DNA from 2 places in the Yersinia canariae genome. Region 2 is predicted to be linked to the other one. Evidence: predicted binding sites of a transcription regulator. Region 2 holds the regulator's gene; the other holds the start of a gene.

Region 1 (5,490 bases), 1.2 Mb from region 2:
TGTCACTGTTGCAAACGGCGTGACTATTGCCGCTGGCACCACGGTTACCCGTGATATTGCTGAAAATGAATTAGTTCTCAGCCGTGTTAAGCAAGTTCACGTTCAGGGGTGGCAGCGCCCGGTTAAGAAAAAATAATCTATTAAAACAGTCCCTTCAACGTTATTTATTCTTGATTGAAGGGATGTTTTGCCCTGTGTTTTCGGTTTTTCCATCTCTGCTGAGAATACAGAACAAAACATAATAATCCCCAACTCTACAGGCTCGGGGAACCCGGAAAATCCGGAAAATCAGGTCACTGACATCGACAAGGTTCTAAAAGAACCTTACATAGGAATAAAACAGATGTGTGGAATTGTTGGCGCAGTAGCGCAACGTGATATCGCTGAGATTCTGATCGAAGGTTTACGTCGTCTTGAATACCGTGGTTACGACTCAGCCGGTCTAGCCGTGGTTGATGCTGAAGGCCATCTGACGCGCTTACGCCGGTTAGGTAAGGTGCAGGAACTCTCAGATGCAGCTGAAAAGCAAGATTTGCATGGCGGAACCGGTATTGCACATACTCGCTGGGCTACCCATGGCGCACCATCAGAAGCCAATGCGCACCCTCATGTTTCTGACTATATCTCCGTGGTTCACAACGGTATTATCGAAAATCACGAACCTTTACGTGAATTATTGATTAGCCGTGGCTACCGTTTCAGTTCTGAAACTGATACTGAAGTTATTGCTCACTTGGTGCATTGGGAGCAACAAAATGGCGGTTCTCTGCTTGATGTCGTGCGCCGTGTTATACCGCAACTGCGTGGTGCTTATGGCACAGTAGTGATGGATAGCCGTGACCCAAGTCGTCTGATTGCAGCTCGTTCAGGTAGCCCATTGGTTATTGGTTGCGGTATTGGTGAAAACTTTATTGCCTCTGACCAGCTTGCTCTGTTGCCCGTCACTCGCCGTTTCATTTTCCTTGAAGAGGGCGATGTGGTTGAAGTTACTCGCCACAGTGTCAGTATTTTTGACAAGCAAGGCAATGCCATTGAACGTCCGGAAACTGAATCTCAGTTGCAATATGATGCAGGTGACAAAGGTATTTATCGTCACTACATGCAAAAAGAGATTTATGAGCAGCCAACCGCTATTAAAAATACGCTGGAAGGCCGTTTAAACCACGGAAAAATTGATTTGTCTGAGCTTGGCCCGAAAGCCGATGCTCTATTGGCAAATGTTCAACATATTCAAATCATAGCCTGCGGTACGTCTTACAACTCAGGTATGGTTTCTCGTTATTGGTTTGAATCTCTGGCTGGCATCCCTTGTGACGTGGAAATTGCCTCCGAATTTCGTTATCGCAAACCTGCGGTGCGGCCAAACAGTTTGTTAATCACCTTGTCACAATCGGGTGAAACTGCTGATACCTTGGCGGCATTGCGCTTGTCGAAAGAACTGGGTTATTTAGGTTCGCTGGCAATTTGTAATGTTGCTGGCTCATCTCTGGTACGAGAATCAGATTTGGCCTTGATGACGAAAGCGGGTACCGAAATTGGTGTTGCGTCAACCAAAGCCTTTACCACTCAATTGACGGTATTATTGATGCTGGTGGGCCGCATTGGCTTACTGAAAGGCATTAAAAACAGTGAACAGCTCGAACATGAAATTGTTGAGGCGTTACAGTCCTTACCGGTTCATATCGAGCAGATGCTGTCATTGGATAAAACCATTGAAGCCTTGGCTGAAGGTTTCTCTGATAAGCACAATGCATTGTTCCTTGGCCGTGGCGATCAATACCCTATCGCAATGGAAGGTGCGCTGAAGCTGAAAGAGATTTCTTATATTCATGCCGAAGCTTATGCCGCCGGTGAATTAAAACATGGCCCATTAGCGCTCATTGATGCCAATATGCCGGTTATCGTGGTAGCACCTAACAATGAATTGTTGGAAAAACTGAAATCCAACATTGAAGAGGTTCGTGCTCGCGGCGGTTTACTGTATGTATTTGCTGATATAGATGCCGGTTTTACCAACAGTGAAGGGGTTAAGATTGTGCCATTACCTCATGTTGAAGAGATAATTGCGCCAATTTTCTATACCGTTCCACTACAGCTGTTGGCTTATCATGTCGCGCTGATTAAAGGTACCGATGTGGATAAACCACGTAACTTGGCAAAATCAGTAACGGTTGAATAATCCGCACGAGAAATAGCATAAATAAAAGCCGGCATTTGTCGGCTTTTTTGCTTTTATGAGTTTGCCGCGAGTTGTCATTTTCGCACAAAAAACTAATCACTAATCAAATGAGTGAGAGTCAAAAAAGTGAGTTTTTTACGAAGTTAAGGATAAAAAAATAGCTACAAAATAGAGTTAATTTATTGATATATAATATTTTTATTTGAATCCCTTTTGCTTGTCATATAACTGTAACATTGCGTACATTTTTCTGTCATTAAACTGTCCTATTTTCCCTCCTGCACCATACTTAATCTGATGAATATAATTTTGAGTTGATTCTAATATCCCATTAGGAGGGATTATGAAACTTATGCGTACCACCGTAGCCAGCATTGTGGCAGCGACTTTATCTATGACTACCGTGTCTGTGTTCGCTGCTGCAAGCCTGACAGGTGCAGGTGCGACATTCCCCGCGCCGGTGTATGCCAAGTGGGCAGATTCTTATCAGAAAGAAACAGGTAACAAAATTAACTATCAGGGGATTGGTTCTTCAGGCGGCGTGAAACAAATCATTGCCAATACTGTTGATTTCGGTGCTTCTGATGCGCCATTGGCAGACGAAAAACTGGCTGCTGAAGGTCTGTTCCAATTCCCTACAGTGATTGGCGGTGTGGTATTGGCCGTTAATATCCCTGGCATTAAATCCGGTGAACTGACATTAGACGGTAAAACACTGGGTGATATTTATCTGGGCAATGTGAAAAAGTGGAATGACCCGGCTATTGTTAAGCTGAATCCGGGCGTTAAATTACCAGATCAAAATATTGCTGTGGTGCGCCGCGCTGACGGTTCCGGTACTTCATTTGTGTTCACCAGCTACCTGGCTAAAGTGAATGCAGAATGGAAAGAAAAAATAGGCGCAGGTTCTACGGTTAACTGGCCGACCGGTTTGGGCGGTAAAGGTAACGACGGCATCGCTGCATTCGTTCAACGTCTGCCTGGCTCGATTGGTTATGTCGAGTATGCTTACGCCAAACAGAACAACCTGGCTTACACCAAACTGGTTTCTGCTGATGGCAAACCGGTTAGCCCAACTGAGCAGAGCTTCAGTGCAGCAGCTAAAGGTGTAGACTGGAGCAAAACGTTTGCTCAAGATTTAACCAATCAAAAAGGTGATGATGTCTGGCCTATCACATCAACAACTTTCATCTTGGTGCATAAAGAGCAGAAAAATGCTGCTAACGGCGTTGAAGTACTGAAGTTCTTTGACTGGGGCTACACTCACGGCGCTAAACAAGCCAACGAACTGGATTATGCAACATTGCCAGCAGAAGTTGTTGAGCAAGTTCGTGCTGCTTGGAAAACTCAGATTAAAGATAGCAACGGTAAGCCAATCTTCTGATTTACTGGCAACAAGCGGTTTATGAAATATTGATTCACAATATATACCCTAAATAATTCGAGTTGCAGGTAGGCGGCAATTGAGATAATCCCCAGGAGCTTACTCAAGTAAGTGACTGGGGTGAGCGAAAGCAGCCAACACCCCTGCAGCTTGAAGTATTAGGGGTAGGATGAGAAGAGAGTCTATGGCTGCGAACAAGCCGACAATCAAAGCACCGAGTAAATACGGTGACATCATTTTCAGTGCGCTGGTTAAACTGGCTGCGCTGATTACCCTATTTCTGTTGGGCGGCATTATCATTTCATTGATTATTGCTTCCTGGCCAAGCATCGAAAAATTTGGTTGGGCTTTCCTGTGGACCAAAGAGTGGGATGCCCCGGCTGAACAGTTTGGTGCTTTAGTACCGATTTACGGCACAGTTGTCACCTCTGTTATCGCCTTGCTCATCGCGGTTCCGGTCAGTTTTGGCATTGCTTTGTTCTTAACTGAACTGGCCCCAAATTGGCTAAGACGCCCACTGGGGGTTGCGATTGAATTGCTGGCCGCTATCCCAAGCATTGTTTACGGTATGTGGGGTTTATTTGTCTTCGCCCCTCTGTTTGCCCGTTATTTCCAAGAGCCTGTTGGCAACGTGATGTCCGGCATCCCTATTGTGGGAGTGCTGTTCTCTGGCCCCGCATTTGGTATTGGTATCTTGGCTGCCGGCATCATCTTGGCCATCATGATTATTCCTTACATTGCAGCGGTTATGCGCGATGTATTTGAACAAACCCCGGTGATGATGAAAGAGTCGGCCTATGGCATTGGCTGCACCACGTGGGAAGTGATTTGGCGTATTGTGCTGCCTTATACCAAAAATGGTGTTATTGGCGGCGTGATGTTGGGGCTGGGGCGTGCATTGGGTGAAACCATGGCAGTGACCTTTATTATTGGTAACACCTATCAGCTCGACAGCTTCTCGCTGTTTATGCCGGGCAACAGTATTACCTCCGCGTTGGCGAATGAGTTTGCTGAAGCTGAATCTGGTTTACATACTGCCGCGTTGATGGAACTGGGTCTGATCTTGTTCGTTATTACCTTTATCGTACTGGCTTTATCTAAGCTAATGATTTTGCGTCTGGCTAAGAAAGAGGGGCGCTAAGATGGCGACGATGGATATGCAAAGTGATGCGACGCTGATGGAAACCCGCCGTAAAAAGCAGGCCTGGCGTCGTCAAAAAAATCGGATTGCCTTACTACTTTCCATTGCCACTATGGCGTTTGGTCTGTTTTGGTTGGTGTGGATTTTATTCTCTACAATCACCAAAGGTATCGACGGCATGTCATTGGCGCTGTTTACCGAGATGACGCCGCCGCCGAATACCGCGGGTGGTGGTTTAGCTAACGCCATTGCGGGGAGTGGATTATTAATTCTGTGGGCGACAGTCATCGGCACCCCATTGGGCATCATGGCGGGGATTTATCTGGCGGAATATGGCCGTAAATCTTGGCTGGCAGAAATTACCCGCTTTATTAATGACATTTTGTTATCAGCACCTTCCATTGTGGTCGGCTTGTTTGTCTACACCATTGTAGTCGCCAAGATGGAGCATTTCTCGGGCTGGGCGGGAGTGATAGCACTGGCCTTGCTACAGATACCTATTGTTATCCGTACCACTGAAAACATGCTGAAGTTGGTGCCGGATAGCTTGCGCGAAGCGGCCTACGCATTAGGAACGCCAAAGTGGCGCATGATATCGGCCATTACCTTGAAAGCCTCTGTCTCAGGTATTTTGACCGGCATTTTGTTAGCGGTAGCGCGTATTGCGGGCGAAACCGCACCTTTGCTGTTCACATCACTCTCCAACCAATTCTGGAGTACTGATTTGACACGGCCTATTGCGAACTTGCCGGTCACCATCTTTAAGTTTGCCATGAGTCCGTTTAG
Region 2 (5,490 bases):
AACGCCCCGGATACAGGGAAATCCCAATAACCAACGCAAAATAGACCACGCTGTAAATAAACAGTGGCAACGGGCCATCGCCAGTTAAAGGCGCAATACCAACTTCAAAGGACACTGTTGCAGTACGCGGGGTGGCAAACAAAGGGCCAACAGCCAGATAACAGACTGTAGCCAGTACCAGACCGGCCCCGCGACCAATTGGGGTACTCAGGGCATCAATACCGCCGCCGACTCGAGCCAGCGCGATAACAGTAATGACCGGTAATCCAACAGCGGTAATCAAGAAGCCCAGCGCGGCCCACCAAACATGTTCACCCGATTGTAAACCAACCATCGGCGGGAAGATGATGTTGCCGGCGCCAACAAATAAGGCAAAGGTCATAAAACCTAATGCCATAATATCTTTAGACGATAAACGATGACTCATAGTGATGTGCGTTGCCTAGTTAAATGACCAAAAGAAAAAGTCCTAAGTTGTGGTCTTTCCGACGTGATCGAAACGATACAAAGCTCTGATAAACGCAAACTCCAGCGGTTAATAAGCAATCAATTTCGTCAGTATGCAGTGTTTTTGAAGTTATTTGCAGGTGGAATAGGCCAACAACGGCGGTAAGTAGACCGTTTATAGCGGAGAAAGGCAAGTCTGGATCATAAAAGCAGAGTCTTCATCCATACAATCTAATCAAACCAGTTAATCATGCCAGATTTAAAGAAATACACGCCATATGATTTGTATCATTTATATCCAACTGTTAACAATTTATGGTTGATAGCGCCGGATAAACTCAGTCAAATTTATAAGCGATATATTTAGCTAATTGAATAATTTTAGATGCAGAGACGGGCACTGAAAAGGGATATTTGAAGCAAGTTAATCAGCAAAACCTAGCGCTTTTCGCGTATGACTCAGCATCTCAGGAGGCAGGGGTAAATAGCCGTCATGAGTCACGCGTTTTTGCCCTTCTGGCGATAAAACGCGCTCAAGAAAGGCCGCAGTCAACGGCTCTAGCGGCTTGCCCGGTGCTTTATTGATATAAATATACAGATAGCGCGACAAGGGGTAGCGCCCATCTTTAACATTCTCCGGGGTCGGCATCACATAATCCTGACCATTTGCAGCCAGTGAGAGTGATTTAACGCCACTGTTTCGAAAGCCGATACTGGCATAACCAATACCATTTAATGAACCGGCAACAGCTTGCACAACGGAAGCAGATCCGGGCAGTTCATTGATATTATTATCGAAATCACCATCACACAGCACTCTCTGCTTGAAAAAACCATAAGTGCCAGAGGCTGAGTTTCGGCTATAGCGTTGCAGAGATCGCGCCGCCCAACCTCCCTTCAGCCCGAGTTCACCAAAGCGCTGGATGCGGTGAGGTTCTCCACAGCGGCGATTTTGCGAAAAAATAGCATCGAGCTGAGATAAAGTCATTTTGTTCAGTGGGTTATCCTGATGAACAAAAACGACCAATGCATCTACCGCAACAGGAACAGCAAGTGGCGGATAACCATAACGTTGAGTGAATGCGGTGATTTCAGCCGCTTTCATTGGCCGACTCATCGGCCCGAGTTGAGCCGCTCCTGCCGCCAATGCCGCCGGAGCGGTAGAGGAACCTGCTGCCTGTATTTGCAAATTAACGCCGGGGTAGTGTTGATTGAAATCATCAGCCCATAAAGACATCAAATTAGCTAAGGTGTCGGAGCCGACACTGGAAAGATTACCAGACAGAGTATGAGGCTTTAGCGCCTGAACCTCAGCGACAGGCGAAACAGCTACTGGTTGCGCTATAGCGCCGTAGCCCCACCCTAGCAGGGCATACAACAGCGCCAGTTTTCCCCATCTCATCAACTTGGTGTCCATGCAGTCTTAGGATTTGACTGCATTCTCGGTTAAAACCGTCGGAACAATCAACCGATTCGGTAGGGTAAAAATAAATCTCGTCCCCAAACCGATTTCACTCATGACATCCAAACGCGCATCGTGATGGCTCAATGCATGTTTCACAATTGCCAACCCCAACCCACTGCCACCCGTTTGCCTTGAACGGGCCTTATCCACCCGATAGAAGCGCTCTGTAAGGCGCGGCACATGCTCAGGGCCAATCCCCGGCCCATTGTCACTAACCTGAAATTGTGCGCCTTGTGCAGTGCGCTGCCAGCACACCTCAATCTTGGTGCCATCTGGAGTGTGATTAACCGCGTTATAAACCAGATTAGAAACAGCACTGCGCAGTTGATCTTCATTGCCAAAGACTTTCAACTGCTCGTTAATTCGGAAAGTAATCTCATGACGCCCATTGCTCAGCGCTTGTACCTCATGCTGTAACATTTTCAGCATCCGCGGAATGTCGACCTGCTCATTCATGTCCACATTAGGCGCTGCTTCAATTCGCGACAGCGTCAATAATTGTTTAACCAGCCCATCCATTCGCTTGGTCTGTTCCTGCATCGTCCCTAGTGCTTTATCCCGTAATGGCCCAACTAATTCCTGGTCGTGCATCATTTCCAGATACCCCTGCAAGACTGTCAGAGGAGTGCGCAGCTCATGACTAACGTTGGCAAAGAAATTACGCCGAGCCCCTTCTAGCTGGCGCATTTGGGTCACATCACGAGCCACCATTAGCAATTGGCCTTCAGAATAAGGCATCACGCGGAACTCAACGTAATAACCATTATTGAGTTGCAGGGTCAATGGACGAGAAAACTCTTGCTGTTGCAGATACTGACTGAATTCAGGATAACGCAGTAAGTTAAGAATATGCTGGCCATTATCTTCCGGCCAACGGAACCCCAGCAATTGCTGAGCCAAACCATTACACCAGAAAATATTGCCATCAATTGTCGTCATAATGACTGCATCAGGTAATGATTCGGCACCGCTACGGAACCGTTTGATAAGTAGCGCTAATTCACGACGCCGACGACGATTTCGCAGTTGCATCTGGTATAAGCCGTAAAATAAAGGCTCCCAACTCCAGCGCCCAGAAGGCGGAGTCATGCTGCGGTCTAACCACAGCCAATGAGATAATTTAAGTTGGTTGTAGAAATTCCAGACCAGTGCTGCGATAACTGAAACCAATAATAACCAAGGAAGGTACCCGATAAAGGCACCTAACAATAATGCGGGCAAACAAAAAAGGGCCAGCTCTAAAGCCAGCGTTTTCCATGATAAACGTTCTAACACAACGAATTCTCCGGCACTGAAAACTCAGTAGCGCGTTGAGAAACGGTATCCGGTTCCCCGGACAGTTTGCACCATTCTGTCATGGCCATCAATTTCAAGCGCCTTACGTAGCCGACGAATATGCACGTCAACAGTGCGATCTTCTACATAAACGTTAGTGCCCCAGACATAATTAAGCAACTGTTCACGGCTGTAAACTCGCTCAGGATGGGTCATAAAGAAGTGCAATAACTTAAATTCGGTCGGCCCCATATCCAGCGCTTGCTCATTGGCCATAACCCGATGTGAGGACGGGTCCAAACTCAATCCTTGCATTTCAATGACTTCTTCAACCGCCATTGGCGATATCCGGCGCATGACGGCTTTGATGCGCGCCACCAATTCTTTGGGTGAAAAAGGCTTGGTAATATAGTCATCCGCCCCGACTTCCAAACCGCGCACTCTGTCTTCTTCCTCGCCACGGGCGGTCAACATCATCACTGGGATATCGCGGGTCAGCGCTTCACGTTTCATGTGCTTAATAAACTGAATACCTGAGCCCCCAGGTAACATCCAGTCCAATAACACTAAATCGGGGAAAGGCTCCGACAAACGCGTGACTGCACTGTCATAATCCTCGGCTTCTAACGGTTGGTAGCCATTCTGTTCCAACACAAAGCACACCATCTCACGGATTGGTGCTTCATCTTCAACTACCAGTATGCGTCTTGCCATCATCAACCCTGCCAGTAAGTTAGTGGTCACTATTTGATTTCGGATGCCATTATGCGTCACTTTTGTGACATTTTTATGAAAAACATCGCGCTCTTGTAAGCAATAAGCATAGTGATAAATTTCATGATAATTGCAAAATGCAGTGCTCAAGTTTGCGAGGCGTCTCGGAGATTTCCCTCACACCCTGCTTTTAGCCGCGACATCCGGCGGGCAGCGTTTATAATCAGCGCCATTATCTTTGAAAGACAACCTGCCATAGCGGGAGATTTATGCGCATTATTCACACCTCTGACTGGCATTTAGGCCAGCATTTCTTTACCAAAAGTCGTGCGCCTGAACATCAGGCTTTTTTACACTGGCTTATTGAACAGATTGAAGAAAATCAGGTTGATGCGCTGATTGTTGCAGGGGATATTTTTGATACTGGCTCCCCACCCAGCTATGCCCGTGAGCTGTATAACCGTTTTGTGGTCGAACTCCAGGCAACAAATTGCCAGTTGATTGTTTTGGGGGGAAATCATGATTCAGTATCAACGCTGAATGAATCTCGGGGTTTGCTTTCTTATTTGAATACCACAGTCATTTCCTGCGCCAATAACAATCTGGATCAACAAGTTATTATACTGAAAGACCATCAGGGCCAGCCAGCGGCCTTGCTTTGTGCTATTCCTTTTTTGCGACCGCGCGACTTAGTTACCAGTCAGGCCGGTGAGTCCGGTGAGCAAAAACAACTGGCATTACAAGAAGCAATTGCCGCTCACTATCAGGCGCTCTATCAGCGAGCGCTAGAGCGGCGCACGGAACTGGGGCTGCCCTTGCCTATTATCGCCACTGGGCATTTGACCACAGTCGGGGTCACCACCACAGATTCGGTACGTGATATTTATATCGGCACACTGGATGCTTTCCCGGCACAAGCTTTCCCCCCAGCAGATTATATTGCTCTGGGTCATATCCATCGCGCTCAGCAAGTTGCGAAAACCGAGCATATCCGTTATAGCGGCTCACCAATCGCTTTAAGTTTTGATGAATTGAGCAGCGAGAAAAGTGTTTATCTGGTTGAATTTGCTCAGCAAGCTTTAACATCAGTGACCCCACTCTTCATCCCACAATTTCAACCAATGAAGTTAATCAAAGGCGATTTGGCGCAAATAGAGCAACAGTTAGCCGAATTTGCTAACCATCAGGGCTTACCGGTATGGCTAGATATAGAAGTCGCAACGCAAGACTATCTCACTGATATTCAAAGACGAATCCAGGCATTGGCCGCGGAACTTCCGGTGGAAGTGGTGCTATTGCGGCGCAGTAAAGAACAGCGCAATAACAGCATTGAACGCCAGGAAAAAGAAACACTCAATGAGCTGAGTGTTACAGATGTATTTGAGCGCAGACTGGCGCAGGAAGCGGATTTAGCCGAGCCACGCCAAGAGCGCATGCGCCAAATGTTCAATCAAGTGGTGGTGGACATCACACTAGGTAAAGATGCTGCAGAGGAGCAACCTGCATGAGAATTTTAAGTCTACGCTTGAAAAATATTAATTCTCTACAGGGTGAATGGAAGATAGATTTCACCGCAGAACCCTTTGCCA

What was found. The regulator PhoB, encoded in region 2, activates phosphate uptake and scavenging genes when phosphate is short. The targets are predictions, from matches to a motif close to CTGTCATAAAACTGNCNNAT.
Region 1: a site for PhoB is predicted at 2,430-2,449, ahead of pstS (phosphate ABC transporter substrate-binding protein PstS). Genes of this name have one in related genera too.

The regions. Positions count from the first base shown of each region.
Region 1 is NZ_CP043727.1:4,692,417-4,697,906, reverse strand. It holds gene glmU (bifunctional UDP-N-acetylglucosamine diphosphorylase/glucosamine-1-phosphate N-acetyltransferase GlmU) at 1-136, shown strand, start outside; gene glmS (glutamine--fructose-6-phosphate transaminase (isomerizing)) at 344-2,179, shown strand; gene pstS (phosphate ABC transporter substrate-binding protein PstS) at 2,523-3,563, shown strand; gene pstC (phosphate ABC transporter permease PstC) at 3,748-4,704, shown strand; gene pstA (phosphate ABC transporter permease PstA) at 4,706-5,490, shown strand, end outside.
Region 2 is NZ_CP043727.1:3,498,985-3,504,474, forward strand. It holds gene brnQ (branched-chain amino acid transport system II carrier protein) at 1-427, opposite strand, end outside; gene F0T03_RS16205 (PstS family phosphate ABC transporter substrate-binding protein) at 872-1,849, opposite strand; gene phoR (phosphate regulon sensor histidine kinase PhoR) at 1,871-3,187, opposite strand; gene phoB (phosphate response regulator transcription factor PhoB) at 3,212-3,901, opposite strand; gene sbcD (exonuclease subunit SbcD) at 4,171-5,409, shown strand; gene F0T03_RS16225 (AAA family ATPase) at 5,406-5,490, shown strand, end outside.